Regions from separate parts of the Streptomyces sp. NPDC043870 genome, predicted to be linked through region 3. Evidence: riboswitches for the same ligand, from Rfam matches in the RefSeq annotation. Region 3 holds a riboswitch; each other region holds the start of a gene.

Region 1 (4,283 bases), on a different contig from region 3:
GCGCGCCCAGAGGACATCGTCGCGGCGGACTTCGAGCGTGCCACGCGGCGGCAGTGGCGGCCACGGCTGGTCCGGGTCGGCCGGCACGTCGATGCCGAGCACCTGGGCGGCACGGAGCGCGACGCGCGTGTGGCCCTCGGGCGAGAGATGCAGCCGGTCGTCGTCCCAGGCGCGCCTGTCCTGGACCGACTTGAGCGACCAGAGGTCGAGTACGGGGCAGTCGTAGCGGTCGGCGATGGCGCGGACATGCGCGGTGTACGTGGCGATCTTGCCGCGCAGATGGCGGAGCACGGGTACGCCGCGGGTGTCGAAGCCGGTGGTCACCATGACGGTGCCGACGGAGGCGGTGAGGTCGGCGACGGCCCGTTCGAAGCGTTCCGCGACGTCGTCGGGGTCGGTGCCGGGCCGGATGATGTCGTTGCCGCCGGCGCAGAACGTCACCAGGTCGGGGGCGAGTTCCTTCGCGCGCGGGACCTGTTCCTCGACGATCTGATCGAGGAGCCTGCCTCGTACGGCGAGGTTGGCGTAGCGGAAGGTGTGTTCCGGTACCCGGTCGTCCAGGAGGACCGCGAGCCGGTCCGCCCAGCCGACGAACTGTCCCTCGGGTCCCGGGTCTCCGACGCCCTCGGTGAAGCTGTCACCGATTGCCGCATAGGACCCGATTGCGCTGTTTGTTCTTGATCGCGAAGCGTCTGCCACGTCGAGCCATCTTTCCTCGCGGGAAGTGACTTACGCCACCGTAGGGAGGGGTTGACGCGGGGTGATATAGGCCACCCGGCCAGTTTTCCGCAAAGCGGGAATACCCGGAAGGGGCCGGAACGCACGCGTCCGCCGGCCCCATGATGCGGGGCCGGCGGACGGAGAGACGCCGTGTCAGGTACGGACGTCGGTCAGATCGAGACTCCGTGCTGGCGGAGGTAGGCCAGCGGGTCGATGTCCGAGCCGTAGCTCGGGCTCGTGCGGATCTCGAAGTGCAGGTGCGGGCCGGTGGAGTTGCCGGTGGAGCCGGAGAGGCCGATCTGCTGGCCGCCGGTGACGCTCTCGCCGGACGCGATGGAGAGCTGGGAGAGGTGGGCGTACTGCGAGTACGTGCCGTCGTTGTGCTTGATGACGACCTCGTTGCCGTACGCGCCGCTCCAGCCGGCCGACACAACGGTGCCCGGGCCGACGGCCTTCACGGACGTACCGGTGGCGGCGATGAAGTCGACACCGGTGTGGTAACCGCTGGACCACATGGAACCGGCTGTCTTGTACGCGGTGCTGATACCGCCGCGGACCGGCGCGAAGAAGCCGGAAAAGCTGGTCTGCGCGGCGGCGTTCGCGGCGGAGGGCGCGGCGGGGGCCTCGGCGGCGGCCGGAGCGGCCTGGGGGCGCTCGGCGGTGCGGGAGGCACGCTCGGAGGAACCGGACGGCTTCTCGCTCCTGGCCGGAGCCTTGGCCTTCCGCTCGGGCTTCGCCTCGCTCCGGACCTTCGCCTCGCTCCGGACCTTCGCCTTGCCCTGGACCTTCGCCTTGCCGCCGAGGGTCAGCTCGAGCCCCGGATGGATCAGCGACGGGTTCTCGCCGACGGCGGCGCGATTGTCGGCGTACAGCTTCTTCCAGCCGCCGCTGACGCTCTGCTCCTGGGCGATCTTCGACAGGTAGTCACCGGCCACGACGGTGTACGTCGCAGGCGCCTTGGGGGCCTTCGGCGCCTGCGGGGCGACGGACTTCTTGGCTACGGCTGCGATGCGGCCGGGGGCGGCGGAGGGCGCCGACTTCTCGGCGGCGTGCGCACCGAAGGCGCCGATGAGCGGAAGTGCGATGGCGGCCCCGCCCGTTCCGGCGGCGACGAATCCACGCGTGATCGGGCTGGTCCTCGGACGGCGATGCTTACCCTTACCGGGCATGGCGAATTCCTCTCCGCCGCCTGCGAGGTGAGCTGTCGGGTTCGGGCTGGAGATGCCCGGCCGCGCATGGCGCGCGACTTCACCCCGAGCCGTCCGGGATTCCGGAACGGCGTACTACCTGGGTCCCCCGCTCCTGCCACACGTGGGTGGGTGCGATATTCCGGACGGCGGCAGGATTAGGCGTTCCGACCGGATTGCGGTGACCGTAAGCGAGCCGGGTCGCGCGAACAAGCCATCTATTCCCCCGGGAACCCTTCCGCCTGATTTCGACCTGGATTTCCCGGTCACGCTCCGTAAATCCCGGATCTTCGATTTCCTTTGCGACAAGGGAGTTCACATGTCCGGCATCGCCACAGAACGTCACAGATATGATCCCGCTCACGAACCCGAGCCCATCTCCCCCTTAACTCGGGCGCGTTATGCGATACCTACCAATTCGGACAGATCGACCATCAGGCCAGATTCACGCCAACCGCGCACGCAGGCAAGGGGCGCAATCGCCGCACCCTTGCGTGAGAATTGCGCTGCTCGCCCCGTATGTACCTTTTGCCCCATGGGTGGCGTGGCAAGGAAACACTGCGAGGCTGCCCACCAAGTGGGCAGTGAACTCCAGGAGTTCACGAATCGACCGCCCGAAGCTCCCGCTTCCAGGCGCTGATCGCACCCGGGCGCGGTCAGCTGCGCCGCAGCCGGATCACCGTCGCGTCAAGATCACCGCGGAGGCCCGTGTGCAGCCCGTGGTGGAGCAGGACGGACCCCCGGTGAACGACACCGGTGTCCCGGCACTCGTACGCCGCCGACGGTTCGAGGCCCCGCAGACGCAGGCGCGGGGGCCGCTCACCGTAGTGCTGGGCCTGCAGCCATGCCAGGACCACGGCCTCGTCGCCACGCACGTACTGCACGGCGCTCAGCCCGCCCTCCGGCGGCCGCAGCCGATAGAGATCACCATGCTGCACGACCGGCCTGATCTTCTTGTAGAGCTCCACCCAGCCGCGCGCCTCGGTCAGCTCGCCCTCGCTCCATCCGGTGAGGTCGCCGCCGATGCCCAGTACCCCGGCCATGGCACTCACGAAACGGAACCTCAGTGAGCTGATCCGCCCGTTGAGCTGCACATTCGGGCTGTCGGTGACCCATGCGGCCATCACCCGGGCCGGATGCAGCTGGCCGAAGCCGTACTGGATGGCCAGACGATCCAGCGGATCGGTGTTGTCGGAGGTCCACACCTGGTCGGTCCGGGAAAGAATCCCCAGGTCGATCCGGCCGCCACCGCCCGAGCAGGACTCGAAGACCACGGCCGGGTGCGCGGCCCGCAGCCGGTCCAGCAGGGCGTACAGCGCATGGACGTGCTCGACCCACAGCTTCTGCGGGTACGGCTCCCCGGGCCAGCCCGCGTCCGTGAAGCAACGGTTGAAATCCCACTTCACATAGTCGATGGGGGCCGCGGACAGCAGCCCGTCCAGCTGCTCCCAGAGGTGGTCCTGGACATCCCCGCGGGCGAGATTCAGGACCAGCTGATTGCGGAATTCGGTCCGGGTGCGGCCGGGGTGGTGCTGCACCCAGTCCGGGTGCGCCCGGTAGAGATCGCTGTCGGCATTGACCATCTCCGGTTCGACCCAGATCCCGAACCGCATGCCCAGCGCGTGCACGTCGTCGGCGAGCGGTTTCAGCCCCTGGGGGAAACGGTCCGGGTTCGGCGTCCAGTCCCCGAGCCCGGCCCGGTCGCTCGTCCGCTTCCCGAACCAGGCGTCGTCCACGACGAAGAGCTCCACCCCCATCGCCGCGGCCCGGCGGGCCAGCGCCCGCTGCTGCTCCTCCGAGACGTCGAAGCCGGTGGCCTCCCACGAGTTGTAGAGGACCGGACGGGAGGCCCTGGCGTCCGGAATGACATGGGCGCGCTGCCAGGCGTGCCAGGCCCTGCTGGCCGCGCCGAATCCTCCGTCGGTCCACAGCCCGGCGAACACGGGCGAGGTGTAGGACTCACCGGGCGCGAGGAGCAGCAGTCCGGAGTCGTCGTAGCCGGCGCCGCCGCTGATCTGCACCTGGCCGTCGGGGAGGTGCTGAACGGCGATCCGCCATGATCCGGACCAGCCGAGCGCGCAGCCGTACACCTCCCCGTGCTCCTCCGTAGCCTCCCCGTCGTCGACGGCGACCCAGGGCAGGTGCTGGTGCCCGGTGTGCCCGCGGCGCGACCCGAGCACCTTCTCGCCGTAGGTGAGCCCGGACCGTACGAGCAGGGACTCGGCCGCCCAGCGGCCGTGCAGCTGGGAGAGCCGGCGGCGGTCGCGGCGGGGCAGCGTCCAGACGGCCGCGTCGGCGCGCAGCAGCTCCAGTTCGGGACCGTCTCCGGCATGGGTCACGGTGATCCAGCGCTCGATCACATCGGAACCGTCCCGC
Region 2 (4,283 bases), on a different contig from region 3:
CGCGGATCAGCGGCTCAGCAAGAATCCCGCGCATCATGACGAGCCGGCGCACGCGAAGGGAAAGACGGGGATCCCGGGTGAGCGCAAGGCGGAGCTGATGACGCATCTGCTGAACATCGATCCGCCCGACCACACCCGGCTGCGCCGCCTCGTGTCGAAGGCGTTCACCCCGCGCCGGGTCGCCGAATTCGCCCCGCGCGTACAGGAGCTGACGGACCGTCTCATCGACGGATTCGCCGCACGGGGGGAGGCGGACCTCATCCACGAGTTCGCGTTCCCGCTCCCCATCTACGCCATCTGCGACATGCTCGGCGTCCCGCGCGAGGACCAGGACGACTTCCGTGACTGGGCGGGGATGATGATCCGTCATGGCGGCGGGCCGCGGGGCGGGGTCGCCCGGTCGGTGAAGAAGATGCGCGGCTATCTGGCCGAGCTGATTCACCGCAAACGCGAAGGCCTGCGGCAAGAAGGGGCGGACGATCTGATCTCGGGGCTCATCAAGGCGTCCGACCACGGCGAGCACCTCACCGAGAACGAGGCCGCCGCCATGGCCTTCATCCTCCTCTTCGCCGGGTTCGAGACCACCGTCAATCTGATCGGCAACGGCGTGTATGCCCTGCTTCGTAACCCGGAGCAGCGCCACCGCCTCCAGGCTTCCCTCGCGGCCGGCGAGAGCGGGCTGCTCGCCACCGGGGTCGAGGAGCTGCTCCGGTACGACGGGCCCGTCGAGCTCGCCACCTGGCGGTTCGCGACCGAACCGCTCACGCTCGGCGGGCAGCACATCGCCGCGGGCGACCCCGTCCTCGTCGTCCTCGCCTCCGCCGACCGTGACCCCGACCGGTTCCCCGATGCCGACACGCTCGATCTGGGGCGCCGGGACAATCAGCACCTCGGGTACGGACACGGCATCCACTACTGCCTCGGCGCGCCGCTGGCGCGCCTGGAGGGGCAGACCGCGCTCGCGACGCTGCTGACACGACTGCCCGACTTGCGGCTTGCGGTCGATCCTTCCGAATTGCGGTGGCGCGGAGGTCTCATTATGCGTGGATTGCGCACTCTGCCCGTTGAGTTCACGCCCCCGCGGAGCCTCCACTGAACTGACGCTCCGTCATGACTGTGACTTTTACGTGATCTCCGCTGCATCGACTTGTGACTGACGCGCGAGTGCGGCTACGTTCACCCCGACTCGGGGTCTTCGCTGATTCAACCGACTCGGCGGACTCAGGAGTTTTCTGTTGTCACACGGAAGGCACACCGCATGCGCTCCGGGAACGGTCGACACCGCCGACCCCGTCAGGCCCCCGCTCTCATCGTCGCGGCAGGGGTGACCGGATCGGCCATCGCCATCCCGCTGCTCGGCGCGGGCTCCGCCTCCGCCGCCGACTCCGCCACCTGGAACCGCGTCGCCGACTGCGAGAGCGGCGGCATGTGGAGCGCCGACCTCGGCAACGGCTACTACGGCGGCCTGCAGCTCACCCAGGAGACCTGGGAGGCCTACGGCGGCACGGCGTACGCGCCGCGCGCCGACCTCGCCAGCCGTGCCCAGCAGGTGTCGGTCGCCGAGATGGTGTTCGCCGCCCAGGGACCGGCGGCCTGGCCGAACTGCTCGGAGATCGCCGGTCTCGTGCAGGACGGTGCCGAGCCCGGGAGCGGCGCCGCTTCCACTCCCGCCGCACAGGGCGGCGGCGCCGAGAGCCCGTCGTTCGGTGACGGGGCGGACGTGGCGCCGGAGCCGGACGCCGACGCCGATGCCAAGCCTTCAGCCCCGGCTTCGTCCGCCCCGGGTGCCAAGCCGTCCACCCCGACTGCCGCGCCGTCCGCCCCGGCCGGCTCCGCGAGCGGTTCCGGCAAGGACTCCGACGCGGCGGGCGACGGTGACGCCGCCGCCGACGCGGGCAAGGACGAGGGGTCCGGCAAGCACCGTGGCGCCCCCGCCGACAACGAGGACGAGATGGACAATTCGGGCGATGAGCGCGAATCTGGTCGTCATGCCTCACGAGGTGACGGATCGGCACGAGAGGGTGCCGCTACGGGAGATGAGTACACCGTCCTCCCCGGCGACAGCCTGTCGTCGATCGCGGACGCGGAAAAGGTGCCCGGCGGCTGGCCCGCGCTCTACGAGGCGAACCGGGGGGTCGTCGGCTCCGACGCCGACCTCATCCTGCCTGGCCAGAGCCTCGATCTGGGTCTGGATCAGGGGCAGTTGAAGAAGTAGTTCGACATCTTATGTCCGGTTCTGTGTAAGTGAGACATGAGTCTCTTCCGGTCAACTGGTGTGTCTTGTCGGTCAACTCCGGTCATCACGCCTCTCACCTGCAAAAACGGACATCTCTGCGAGTCAAATAAGCGTGTTTTCTCCCCGATGTTCGTCTTTGAACATCGGGGAGAAGTGCGTTTACGGTCTGAACCGCTCGCCATCGCGGGCCCCGACGACCGCACGCCGAATCCTGCCGGCGGCCGACGGGAACAGTCGACGCGCAAGCGCCGAAGGCAGGAGCGGGGGACCCAGGTAAGTGCCGGACCGGCCCGATGAGGGAGGGAACGGCTTGGGGTGAAGCCGCGCGCAAGTCGCGTGGCCGGGCAACTCACTTGGCCCGAACCCGACAGCTCACCTCGTAGGCGTCGGTGAGGGGAAACTCCATGCTGCTTTCCGGCAAGGGCAAGCACCGTCGCCCGACCGTCTTCCGTCGGTCCGCCCGCATCGCCTCGCTCGCCGGTGTCACCGGTGCCGCGATCGCCGCTCCGCTGATCGCCACCGGCACCGCGTCCGCCGCCACCGCCTCCGAGTGGGACACCGTCGCCCAGTGCGAGTCCGGCGGCAACTGGTCCATCAACACCGGCAACGGCTTCTACGGCGGCCTGCAGTTCTCGGCCTCCACCTGGGCCGCGTACGGCGGCACCGCCTACGCCGCCACCGCCGACCAGGCGTCGAAGGCCCAGCAGATCGAGATCGCCGAGAAGGTCCTGGCGGGCCAGGGCAAGGGTGCCTGGCCGAACTGCGGCGTGGGCCTGTCCAATGCCGCCTACACCGGTGCCGCCCCGGCCGCCCCGAAGGCCGAGACTCCCGCCCCGAAGCGCGCCGAGGCCCCGACCACCCGCTCCGAGCGCTCCGCCGCCCCGGCCCCCGCGAAGGTCTTCAAGAAGGGCGACGGCGAGTACACGGTCAAGGCCGGCGACACCCTCAGCGCGATCGCCGAGGCCAAGAAGGTCGAGGGCGGCTGGAAGAAGCTGTTCGACCTGAACAAGGACGTCATCACCGACGCGGACGTCATTCACCCGGGCCAGAAGCTCCACCTGAGCTGACGACCCGGTTCCGCGGACCAGCCCCGGTCCGGGACTCCCCCGGCCCGGACCGGGCGCTTCCCTGGTCCCCGACGGACTCCGTAGTCCCCCACGGGCACCCGTAGCCCGGTGGACCCGGCGGACCACCGGTCGTACACACCCCCGTCCCCCCGCTCCCCGCCCGCGTCCCCCCGCTCCCCGGCCCGGCGCGCCTTCCCCCGTACGCTCCCCCGTAGCCCTGCGGGCACGGGAGGTGCCCCCAGCCGGGGTTTCTGTCTGTTTCGTGCCCTTTTTCGTCCCATGGGGCGGGCACCGGCTGGCCGATGCCCGCGAGCCGGATAGGCTCGTGTCGCAAGGCCAAAGCGACCCTGCACTGACCTGCGCTGCACCTGCTTCGCATACGTCACATTCAGCGTCACATCCCAGAAGGAGATGCTCGTGCCGTCCATCGACGTCGTCGTAGCCCGGGAAATCCTGGACTCCCGAGGCAACCCCACGGTCGAGGTCGAGGTCGGCCTCGACGACGGCAGCACCGGCCGTGCTGCCGTCCCGTCCGGTGCGTCCACCGGTGCGTTCGAGGCCCTCGAGCTCCGCGACGGTGACCAGAACCGTTACCAGGGCAAGGGTGTCGAGAAGGCCGTCCTCGCCGTCATCGAGCAGATCGGCCCGGAGCTCGTCGGGTACGACGCCACCGAGCAGCGTCTGATCGACCAGGCGATGTTCGACCTGGACGCCACCCCGGACAAGTCCTCCCTCGGCGCCAACGCCATCCTCGGTGTCTCCCTCGCCGTCGCGCACGCCGCTTCCGAGGCCTCCGACCTTCCGCTCTTCCGCTACCTGGGCGGCCCCAACGCGCACCTGCTCCCGGTGCCGATGATGAACATCCTGAACGGCGGCTCGCACGCCGACTCCAACGTGGACATCCAGGAGTTCATGATCGCCCCGATCGGCGCGGAGTCCTTCTCCGAGGCACTGCGCTGGGGCACCGAGGTCTACCACAC
Region 3 (4,283 bases):
TCCCAGACCGCCGGTAACATCGCCATGCTCACGGTCCCGACCACCGACAACACCGCAACGGTCGAGGCCCCGACCGCCGGTAACACCGCCCGGGGCCGATAACACCATCGCGCACTGTCAGTGCCCCTCGTTAGGGTCATCGGGTGTCCGACTGGTCCCCGCAGCCGCATCTGGCCGCCCGCCCGGCCGTCCCGGCCTGCGACGAACAGCCGCTGTTCGACGCCGTACCCGAGCGTGCGCGCTGGCGCTACAAGCCGCGCCGCGACTTCTGGCGCAGCAAGACCGTACGTGCCGGGACCCTGATCACCCTGCTCGCGCTGTCCGGTCTGGTCATCCTCGCCCTGGTCCGTGAACAGACCGGCACCGAAGGCTTTCTGGTCGGCCTCGGCCTCGCCGTGCTGCCCGTCCCGCTGCTGATGGCGGCGTTCCGCTGGCTGGACCGGGTCGAGCCGGGCCCGTGGCGGAATCTCCTCTTCGCCTTCGCCTGGGGCGCCTGCGCGGCCGCCCTTGTCGCGATCATCGCGAACTCGTTCGCGACCCAGTGGATAGCCACCGCGACCGCCGATCCGTCGCACGCGGACACGATCGGCGCGACCGTCATCGCCCCGGTCGTGGAGGAGAGCGCCAAGGCGGCCGCCGTGCTGCTCCTCTTCCTCTTCCGCAGACGGGACTTCACGGGCATCGTCGACGGTGTCGTCGTCGCCGGCTTCACCGCGACCGGCTTCGCCTTCACCGAGAACATCCTGTACCTCGGCAACGCCTTCGGTGAGGACCAGGCGTTCGGCACGTCCGGCTTCGCGTCCGTCACCGCCGCGACCTTCTTCGTACGGATCGTGATGTCGCCGTTCGCGCATCCGCTGTTCACGGTGCTGACGGGCATCGGGTTCGGCCTCGCGGCGATCACCGCCCGGCGCCGGAGGTTCCGCAGGACCGTGTTGCCGCTGCTCGGCCTCACCCTCGCGATGGGCATGCACGCACTGTGGAACGGCTCCGCGAGGTTCGGCCCGTTGGGGTTCTACGCCGTGTACGCGGCGTTCATGGTGCCGGCGTTCGGGCTGCTGACCTGGCTGGCGATCTGGACCCGGCAGCGCGAGCTGCGTACGGTCGCGGCCGAGCTGCCCGCGTACGCCGCGGCCGGCTGGCTCGCCCCTGCCGAACCGCTCGCCCTGTCCTCCATGCGAGCGCGCACCGTGGCCCGCGACATGGCCCGCCGTACCCACGGCCCGGCGGCCGCCCGCGCCGTCTCCGAGTACGAGGCCTTCGCGACCTCGCTGGCCTTCCTGCGCCACCGGGCCCAGCGCGGCGCGGGGGGCCCTGACTTCGTCGCCCGCGAGCAGGAGCTGCTCCACCATCTCTGGCAGCGCAGGAGCGTCGCGGCCCCGGCCCTCACATACGCGGCGCGTGCGACGGGCCGGGTGTGGCAGCCACCGCCGTATCTGGACTACGGCGACTACAACCCGTACCGGGCGTAGCGGAGAACGCGGATCGCCGCGGCCTCGCGGACCACACCGCGCACGAAAAACCGGCAGCTCAGGCGTCGGGGGGGTGCGCCAGAGCTGCCGGTGACTCGAGTGTGAACCGTGACTGATCAGGACTACGGCTTTGTCCGGGCCCAGCCCGGGACAAGTCCTAGACGGAGAGGCCCTTGTCGCGCAGCCACGCCATCGGGTCGATGCCGTCGCCGCCCGGGGTGTGCACCTCCAGGTGCAGATGCGGTCCGGTGACATTGCCGGTCGCGCCGACGCGCCCGATGGTCTCGCCCGTGGCGACGGTCTGCCCCGCTCCGACGGTCATCGACGACAGGTGGCAGTACCAGACCTCGGTGCCGTCCTCGAGTTCCAGCACGATGCGGTAGCCGTACGACCCGGACCAGCCCGCCGACTTGACGGTGCCTCCGTGCACGGCCTTCGCCGGCGTACCCGTGGGCGCCGCGAAGTCGAGGCCGGTGTGGTAGCCGGAGGACCACATCGAACCGGCCTGGCCGAAGGTCGAGGTGATCGTGTACGAGGACGTCGGGAGGGAGTAGCTCGCGGCGAGCTTGGCGAGCCGCTCGGCCTCCGCCTTGCGCGCGGCCTCCTCCTCGGCCAGTCGCTTCGCCTCGGCGGCCTTGGCGGCCTCGGCCTCGGCGGCCTCGGCGGCCGCGGTCTGCTGCGCCTTCGCCTCCGCCGCGGCCTTCTCGGCGGCGGCCTTCTCGGCGGCCGCCCTCGCCTCGGCCTCGGCCTCGGCCTGCTGCTGCTCCGCCTGCTGGAGGATGCGGGCGCGCAGGGCCTCGCCCGCATCACCGGCGCTCTGCCCGTCGTCCGCGGCCGTGTCGGCAACGGAGAAGGCGGTGAGCGGTGCGTTGTTCCGGTTCTCCGAGTCGGAGTCGTCCGAGGAGATGAGGGAGCCCACGCCGGGAAGCGAATCCGCGTCCGGGAGGTGGTCCGTGATGGCGTCGGGGAGGGATATGGAGACCGGCGGCTTGTTCTGCGCGGTGGCCATGCCACCCGCGCCGACCGCGGCGATGACGCCGACTCCGAGAACGGTGGAGCTCCGCGCGAGTCCGTTGCGCTGCTTGACGACGCGATGCCTGCCACGGACCGGACGGACCGATTCCTCGGTCGGGTTCCATTCCTCCGCCCCGGTGGCCGGGGCCCACTCGTCGGTGGGGACCCACTCGCTGGTGGGAGGTTCCTGGAGGGCAGGCTCGTTGGACGCCACGGAGGCGTTCTCCTTTCCTTCCTTATCGCCTACCGGGTTAGCTGACGGGTTCGGAGCAGGAAGGTCTCCTACGAGCACCGCGAAGTGCCCGATTCACCCCAATAGGTGGTTCCCCGGTTCCCTTGCGGGATTCGGCGCGTGCGCACGGTGCCGTCTCTTGCGACGACTGTGACGACCGCGCTGCGTTATCGAACGTTAATAGACACGGGGGGCGGATTCCAAGCTCTTCCCATTGATCGTTAGCGACATTGGCCTGGACTTTTCAGGCACAACAACCCCGAATCGGGCGAGTTGACTCCCCCTCAATCCGGTCGCCCTTTCTGACGGTGGGTCACATGCTATGCGGAGGGCTGTCCTTCGATTACGTTCCGTGGCGCAGCTTCCTGTTCACGGAACCACTGGCGGCGCCGCGTCCCGTTCACGGAACCACCGGCATCGTCCTGCGCCGCTCCGGCTGCCGTTCCCCGGGCCTGGTGACCGCCAACAGCGCCATGTCGTCGGTCGCCCGGCCGCCCGTATGCCGCCGTACGTCGGCGACGACCGCGTCCAGCAGCTCCTCCGGTCCGGAAAAGACCCGGCCGCCCAGGCGCTCGCGCGGATCGTAGAAGACGCCGTGCGTGTCACGCGCCTCGGTCAGCCCGTCCGTGTAGAGCAGGAGCGTGGCACCGGCCGCGTACGGGGTCTCGTACGCCCGGTCCGGCGAGGCCCCCAGATCCCCCATGCCCAGCGGCAGCGCGATCTCGGGCGGCTCCAGCATGCCCAGCGCGCCGTCCGCGAGCAGCAGCAGCGGCGGGGGGTGGCCCCGGTTGAGGATCCGGACCACTCCGTCCCTGTGGGGGATCTCGGCGAGCACGGCGGTGGTGAAGCCCTCGAACGCGTCGAGCCCGGAACGCATGCCCTCCCGGGCGAGCGCCCGCTCCAGCCGCTGTGCCACCCCCTCCAGCGAGGACTCCTGCTCGGCGGCCTCCCGGAACGCCCCGAGGATCACGGCCACCGCTTCGACCGCGTCCAGCCCCTTCCCCCGTACGTCCCCGACCACCAGCCGCACCCCGTGCGGAGTGTCCTGCACGGCGAACAGGTCCCCGCCGATGAACGCGTCCGCCTGCGCCGCCTCGTACCGCGCGGCGATCTGCAGCCCGCCGATCCGGTCGGCCGGCGTGGGCAGCACGGCCCGCTGTGCGGCCTCCGCGATGACGCGCGCGGACGCGAGGCGCTGGCCACTGCGGCGTACGACCTGGTTGATGAAGAGAGCCAGCACGGAGACCGTGAACACGGTCAGCAGCTCCGTCACGGCCGGGATGTCGGAGGCCGTGCCGTTGTAAGCATGCAGCCCGGCCACCGCCGCGACGGAGGCGACGCCCGTCAGCAGGGTGAACAGCGCCGAGAAGAAGGGGGCGGCGACGAGCGGTGCCGCGGCGAAGAGCGGCGACGCGGTGTACGACTCCGGGGTGCCCAGGTCGAAGAAGATCCCGCCCACGATCAGCAGGAAGGGCAGCACCCGGACCATCCTGCGGCCACCGTCCCGCCGCTGTCCGTTGTCGCCTTCTCGCTGCCCCACCAGTGGTCTCCTGCCAGGTCCGCCC
Region 4 (4,283 bases), on a different contig from region 3:
AGAGGCGGGCGGCGGGGCCGGAGAGCGTGCGCTGCCTGGGTTTGCGGTGCGCTGCCACGAGGGAGCCAGTCCTTCCGTAGGGTCCACCGGTACGGGTACCGGCGGCGGACCGCACAGGGGGGACGGTCCACCGCCGGTCTTTCGGCGGGGGCGACCGGCTGCCGTCCGGGTACGGGACGGTGGTGAGGAGTCGGCCACCTGGGGGAGGACGCTAAACCTCCGGGTTGCGACACGGCGGCGTCCTGACCGGTATTGGTGGGAGATGGACCGGCCGGGGTCACTTTCGGACCGTACGGCTAGGCTCCGGTGCCATGGACGTACTCATCAATGTCTTCGTCGCCCTGCACATCATCGGTATCGCGGCGCTGCTCGGCGGCTTCCTGACCCAGATGAAGGCGATGGGCGAGGGGACGGCGCGCTTCACGCCCGCGATGCTGCACGGTGCGCTTACCATGCTGGTCACGGGCGTGGTGCTGGTGGGGCTGAATCAGGCGGACGACCAGCCGGTGAACAACCTCAAGATCGGCATCAAGCTCGCGGTGCTCGTGGTGATCCTCGCGCTGGTCTACGTCAAGCGGGACGAGGAGAACGTGGACAAGGGGGTGTTCGCGACGGTGGGCGTGCTGACGCTGGCGAACATCTTCATCGCGACGCTGTGGACGTGATGCGGACGGGGGCCCGGGGGGCCCGGGGGTTCCAGGCTCCGCGCCGGTCGGCCGAGCCCGAGCAGCTCATGCCGCGACTCCCCTTGGTCAAAGGCCGGTTGCGGCGTGAGTCCGGCACCGGGCGGCGGCTCCCACCGGCGCGACTTCCGTAAGCACCACTTCCGTAAGCACCGCCTCTGTAAGCACGACTTCGGCAAGCCGGGCTCCCGCAAGCCGGGCTCCCGCAAGCCCGGCTTCCGCAAGTCCGCTCGGCACGCCCTCTAGGCGGGGCGGACGCTCCCGTAGATCGGCATGTAGTAGATCGACTCCTCGCGGACGTTCGTGCCCGGCTTCGGGGCGTGGATCATCATGCCGTCGCCGATGTAGATGCCGACGTGGCTGATGTCGTCGTAGAAGAAGACCAGATCACCCGGGAGGAGATCCTGCGTCGCCACCCGCTGTCCGACCTCCACCTGGTCCCAGGTGGTCCGGGGGAGATCGACACCGGCCGCCTTCCAGGCGGCCTGGGTGAGCCCGGAGCAGTCGTACGAGCTGGGGCCGGTCGCGCCCCAGACGTACGGCTTGCCGATCTGGGCGCGGGCGAAGGAGAGGACCTTCTCGGCCTTGGCCGCGTACGAGTCGGGGGCGGTGCCGGTGCCGGTGCCCGTGCCCGTTCCCGTTCCCGTTCCCGTTCCCGTTCCCGTGTCGGTACCGGTACCGGTACCGGTGCCCGTGTCCTGGTTCTGCTCCTGCTCCTGCTGCGCGCGCTCCTGGCGCAGCCGCTCCGCCTCCGCCTCGGCTTCCGCCTTGGCCTGTGCCTCGGCCTTGCGGCGGGCTTCTTCCTCCCGCTCCCGCTCCAGCGCCTCGAGCCGCGCCTTCTCCTCGGCGGTCAGCTGGGACAGCAGCGCCCGCGCCTCGGCGAGCTTCTTCTGGACGGTCTGCTTGCTCTCACGCAGCGTCTGCTGCGAAGCGGTCAGCGACTCCAGGCTCTTGGTCGCCTGCGCGCGCTGCTTCGCCGCCGCGGCCTGCTGGGTCTCGAAGTCGGCGATGGCGCTGCGCTGCTGGTCGGTCAGCCGGTCCATCAGCTGTGTCTGGTCGAAGTACGCCTGCGGGCTGTCGGCGAAAAGCAGCGCGGCGGTCGGGGCCACCGCACCCGTACGGTACTGGGCGGCCGCGTACGAACCGAGGGCCCGGCGGGACTCGTTGAGGGAGTCCGTGCGCTTGGCGACGTCGTCGAGGATCGTGTCCACCGCGCGGCGCTGCTTCTCGGTGGCCTCCTGCGCCCGGTTGTAGTCCTGGGTCGCGGAGCCCGCCTGCCGGTACAGGTCGTCGACCTTCTTCTGGACCTCTTCGATGCTCGGCTTCGGGTCGGCTGTCGCGTTCTGGGTCGAGAGCAGCGTCACGCCCGCCAGGGCGGCCGTCGTGAATCCGACGGCGGATGAATTCGTGCGAGTGCGGCTGCGCGGCTTGCGATGCGACGCCAAGGCCGGCATCTCCTTCCGTGGACCGCCTACCGGGTTAGCTGTCGGGTTCGGACGGAACGGAAGGCTGTCCTACGGGCCGGGTGGAGTGCGGCCCGATTCACCCCAGTTGTACATGTCTGGTGGGTCCCCGGTTCCGAACTCCCCTGCGGGAGGCCGGATTCGGCGCAGGCTGCCCGATTGGCGTAGGTCGCCGTTGGCAGTACGGGCCGCCTGGGCGAGCACGCTAGCCAAACTGTGGTGCTGCTGTGAAGGACGATGTTCGATATGCCCGATACATTTCCGTGACCTTGGCGTGTCGTGGCCGAGGCGTGACAGTATGTGATCGTTTCCTGTATGCACTCCGACACGGTGCGTGCTGCTGCTCGGGCGCGGCGCGGTACGTGTTGCTCGGGCAAAGGGAGGCGTTGCGCTCGGGCAAGAAGAGGCGTTGCGCCCCCGGCGCGGGGAGGTGTCGCGCTCCGGCGCGGGGAGGCGTTGCGCTCCGGCGCGGTGAGTGTGGTGAAGGCGGCGGCGGGCTGTCAGTGGGGCGGCCTAGACTCATAGAGCGATGAGCAGCCTCTTTGATGACAGCTTCCTGGCGGACCTCCAGCGCACCTCGGCCCCGGAGGAGCACCCGCCGCCCGAGCCCGACGAGCACGACGAGCACCCGCCCCACGAGGAGGTCCCGCACGACCTCTTCGAGGGCGCTTTCGACGCGCCTCCGGCCCGCGACGCGTATTACCGGGACGGGGCGCCGCGCCCTGCCGTGGACCCGGCCGCGCTGCTCGAGGGGCTGAACGAGCAGCAGCGTGCTGCCGTCGTGCACCAGGGCTCGCCGCTGCTCATCGTCGCCGGCGCCGGCTCGGGCAAGACCCGGGTGCTGACCCACCGGATCGCCCACCTGCTGGCGACCCGCCATGTGCATCCCGGCCAGATACTGGCGATCACGTTCACGAACAAGGCCGCGGGCGAGATGAAGGAGCGCGTGGAGCACCTCGTCGGCCCGCGCGCCAACGCCATGTGGGTCTCCACCTTCCACAGCGCCTGCGTCCGCATCCTGCGCCGCGAGAGCAAGAAGCTCGGTTTCACGTCGTCGTTCTCGATCTACGACGCCGCCGACTCCAAGCGGCTGATGGCCCTGGTCTGCCGTGATCTGGACCTCGACCCGAAGCGCTACCCGCCGAAGTCCTTCAGCGCCAAGATCTCGAACCTGAAGAACGAGCTGATCGACGAGGAGACCTTCGCCGACCAGGCCGCCGACGGTTTCGAGAAGACGCTGGCCGAGGCCTACCGGATGTACCAGGCGCGGCTGCGCGAGGCCAACGCGCTGGACTTCGACGACATCATCATGACCACCGTCCATCTGCTCCAGGCGTTCCCGGACGTCGCCGAGCACTACCGGCGCCGGTTCCGCCATGTCCTCGTCGACGAGTACCAGGACACCAACCACGCCCAGTACACGCTGGTCCGCGAGCTGGTCGGGACGGGTTACGAGGACCTGGAGCCGGCCGAGCTGTGCGTCGTGGGCGACGCCGACCAGTCGATCTACGCCTTCCGCGGAGCCACGATCCGCAACATCCTCCAGTTCGAGGAGGACTACCCGGACGCGACGACGATCCTGCTCGAGCAGAACTACCGCTCGACCCAGACGATTCTCTCCGCGGCCAACGCCGTCATCGAGCGCAACGAGAGCCGCCGTCCCAAGAACCTGTGGACGAATGCGGGCGCGGGCGCGCAGATCACCGGCTATGTCGCCGATACCGAGCACGACGAGGCCCAGTTCGTCGCCGACGAGATCGACCGGCTGACGGACGCGGGCAATGCCAAGGCCGGCGATGTAGCGGTCTTCTACCGGACGAACGCGCAGTCCCGTGTCTTCGAAGAGATCTTCATCCGCGTCGGCCTGCCCTACAAGGTCGTCGGCGGCGTGCGCTTCTACGAGCGCAAGGAGGTCCGGGACGTGCTGGCGTATCTGCGGGTCCTGGCCAACCCGGAGGACAACGTCCCGCTGCGCCGGATCCTGAATGTGCCCAAGCGCGGCATCGGCGACCGGGCGGAGGCGATGATCGACGCCCTGGCGCTCAGGGAGAAGATCACCTTCCCGCAGGCGCTGCGCCGCGTCGACGAGGCGTACGGCATGGCGGCCCGCTCCGCCAATGCCGTCAAGCGCTTCAAC

The links. Region 3 has a riboswitch for cyclic di-AMP ahead of AC0699_RS25790 (M23 family metallopeptidase). Riboswitches for the same ligand answer to the same signal wherever they lie in the genome.
Region 1: linked by a shared signal. The riboswitch ahead of AC0699_RS07490 (M23 family metallopeptidase) and the one ahead of AC0699_RS25790 (M23 family metallopeptidase) in region 3 are both predicted to bind cyclic di-AMP.
Region 2: linked by a shared signal. The riboswitch ahead of AC0699_RS27025 (transglycosylase family protein) and the one ahead of AC0699_RS25790 (M23 family metallopeptidase) in region 3 are both predicted to bind cyclic di-AMP.
Region 4: linked by a shared signal. The riboswitch ahead of AC0699_RS03590 (C40 family peptidase) and the one ahead of AC0699_RS25790 (M23 family metallopeptidase) in region 3 are both predicted to bind cyclic di-AMP.

What each region holds. Positions count from the first base shown of each region.
Region 1 is NZ_JBWKDT010000004.1:231,541-235,823, forward strand. Features, by position in the region: gene AC0699_RS07485 (SGNH/GDSL hydrolase family protein) at 1-699, opposite strand, end outside; gene AC0699_RS07490 (M23 family metallopeptidase) at 891-1,889, opposite strand; cyclic di-AMP (ydaO/yuaA leader) riboswitch at 1,894-2,048, opposite strand; gene AC0699_RS07495 (alpha-galactosidase) at 2,564-4,283, opposite strand, start outside.
Region 2 is NZ_JBWKDT010000026.1:39,439-43,721, forward strand. Features, by position in the region: gene AC0699_RS27015 (cytochrome P450 family protein) at 1-1,096, shown strand, start outside; gene AC0699_RS27020 (transglycosylase family protein) at 1,259-2,215, shown strand; cyclic di-AMP (ydaO/yuaA leader) riboswitch at 2,473-2,637, shown strand; gene AC0699_RS27025 (transglycosylase family protein) at 2,641-3,303, shown strand; gene eno (phosphopyruvate hydratase) at 3,721-4,283, shown strand, end outside.
Region 3 is NZ_JBWKDT010000024.1:20,423-24,705, forward strand. Features, by position in the region: gene AC0699_RS25785 (PrsW family intramembrane metalloprotease) at 144-1,472, shown strand; gene AC0699_RS25790 (M23 family metallopeptidase) at 1,630-2,700, opposite strand; cyclic di-AMP (ydaO/yuaA leader) riboswitch at 2,712-2,847, opposite strand; gene AC0699_RS25795 (PP2C family protein-serine/threonine phosphatase) at 3,119-4,207, opposite strand.
Region 4 is NZ_JBWKDT010000002.1:247,282-251,564, forward strand. Features, by position in the region: gene AC0699_RS03575 (C40 family peptidase) at 1-58, opposite strand, end outside; gene AC0699_RS03580 (hypothetical protein) at 312-665, shown strand; gene AC0699_RS03585 (pentapeptide repeat-containing protein) at 753-920, opposite strand; gene AC0699_RS03590 (C40 family peptidase) at 926-2,137, opposite strand; cyclic di-AMP (ydaO/yuaA leader) riboswitch at 2,136-2,303, opposite strand; gene pcrA (DNA helicase PcrA) at 2,676-4,283, shown strand, end outside.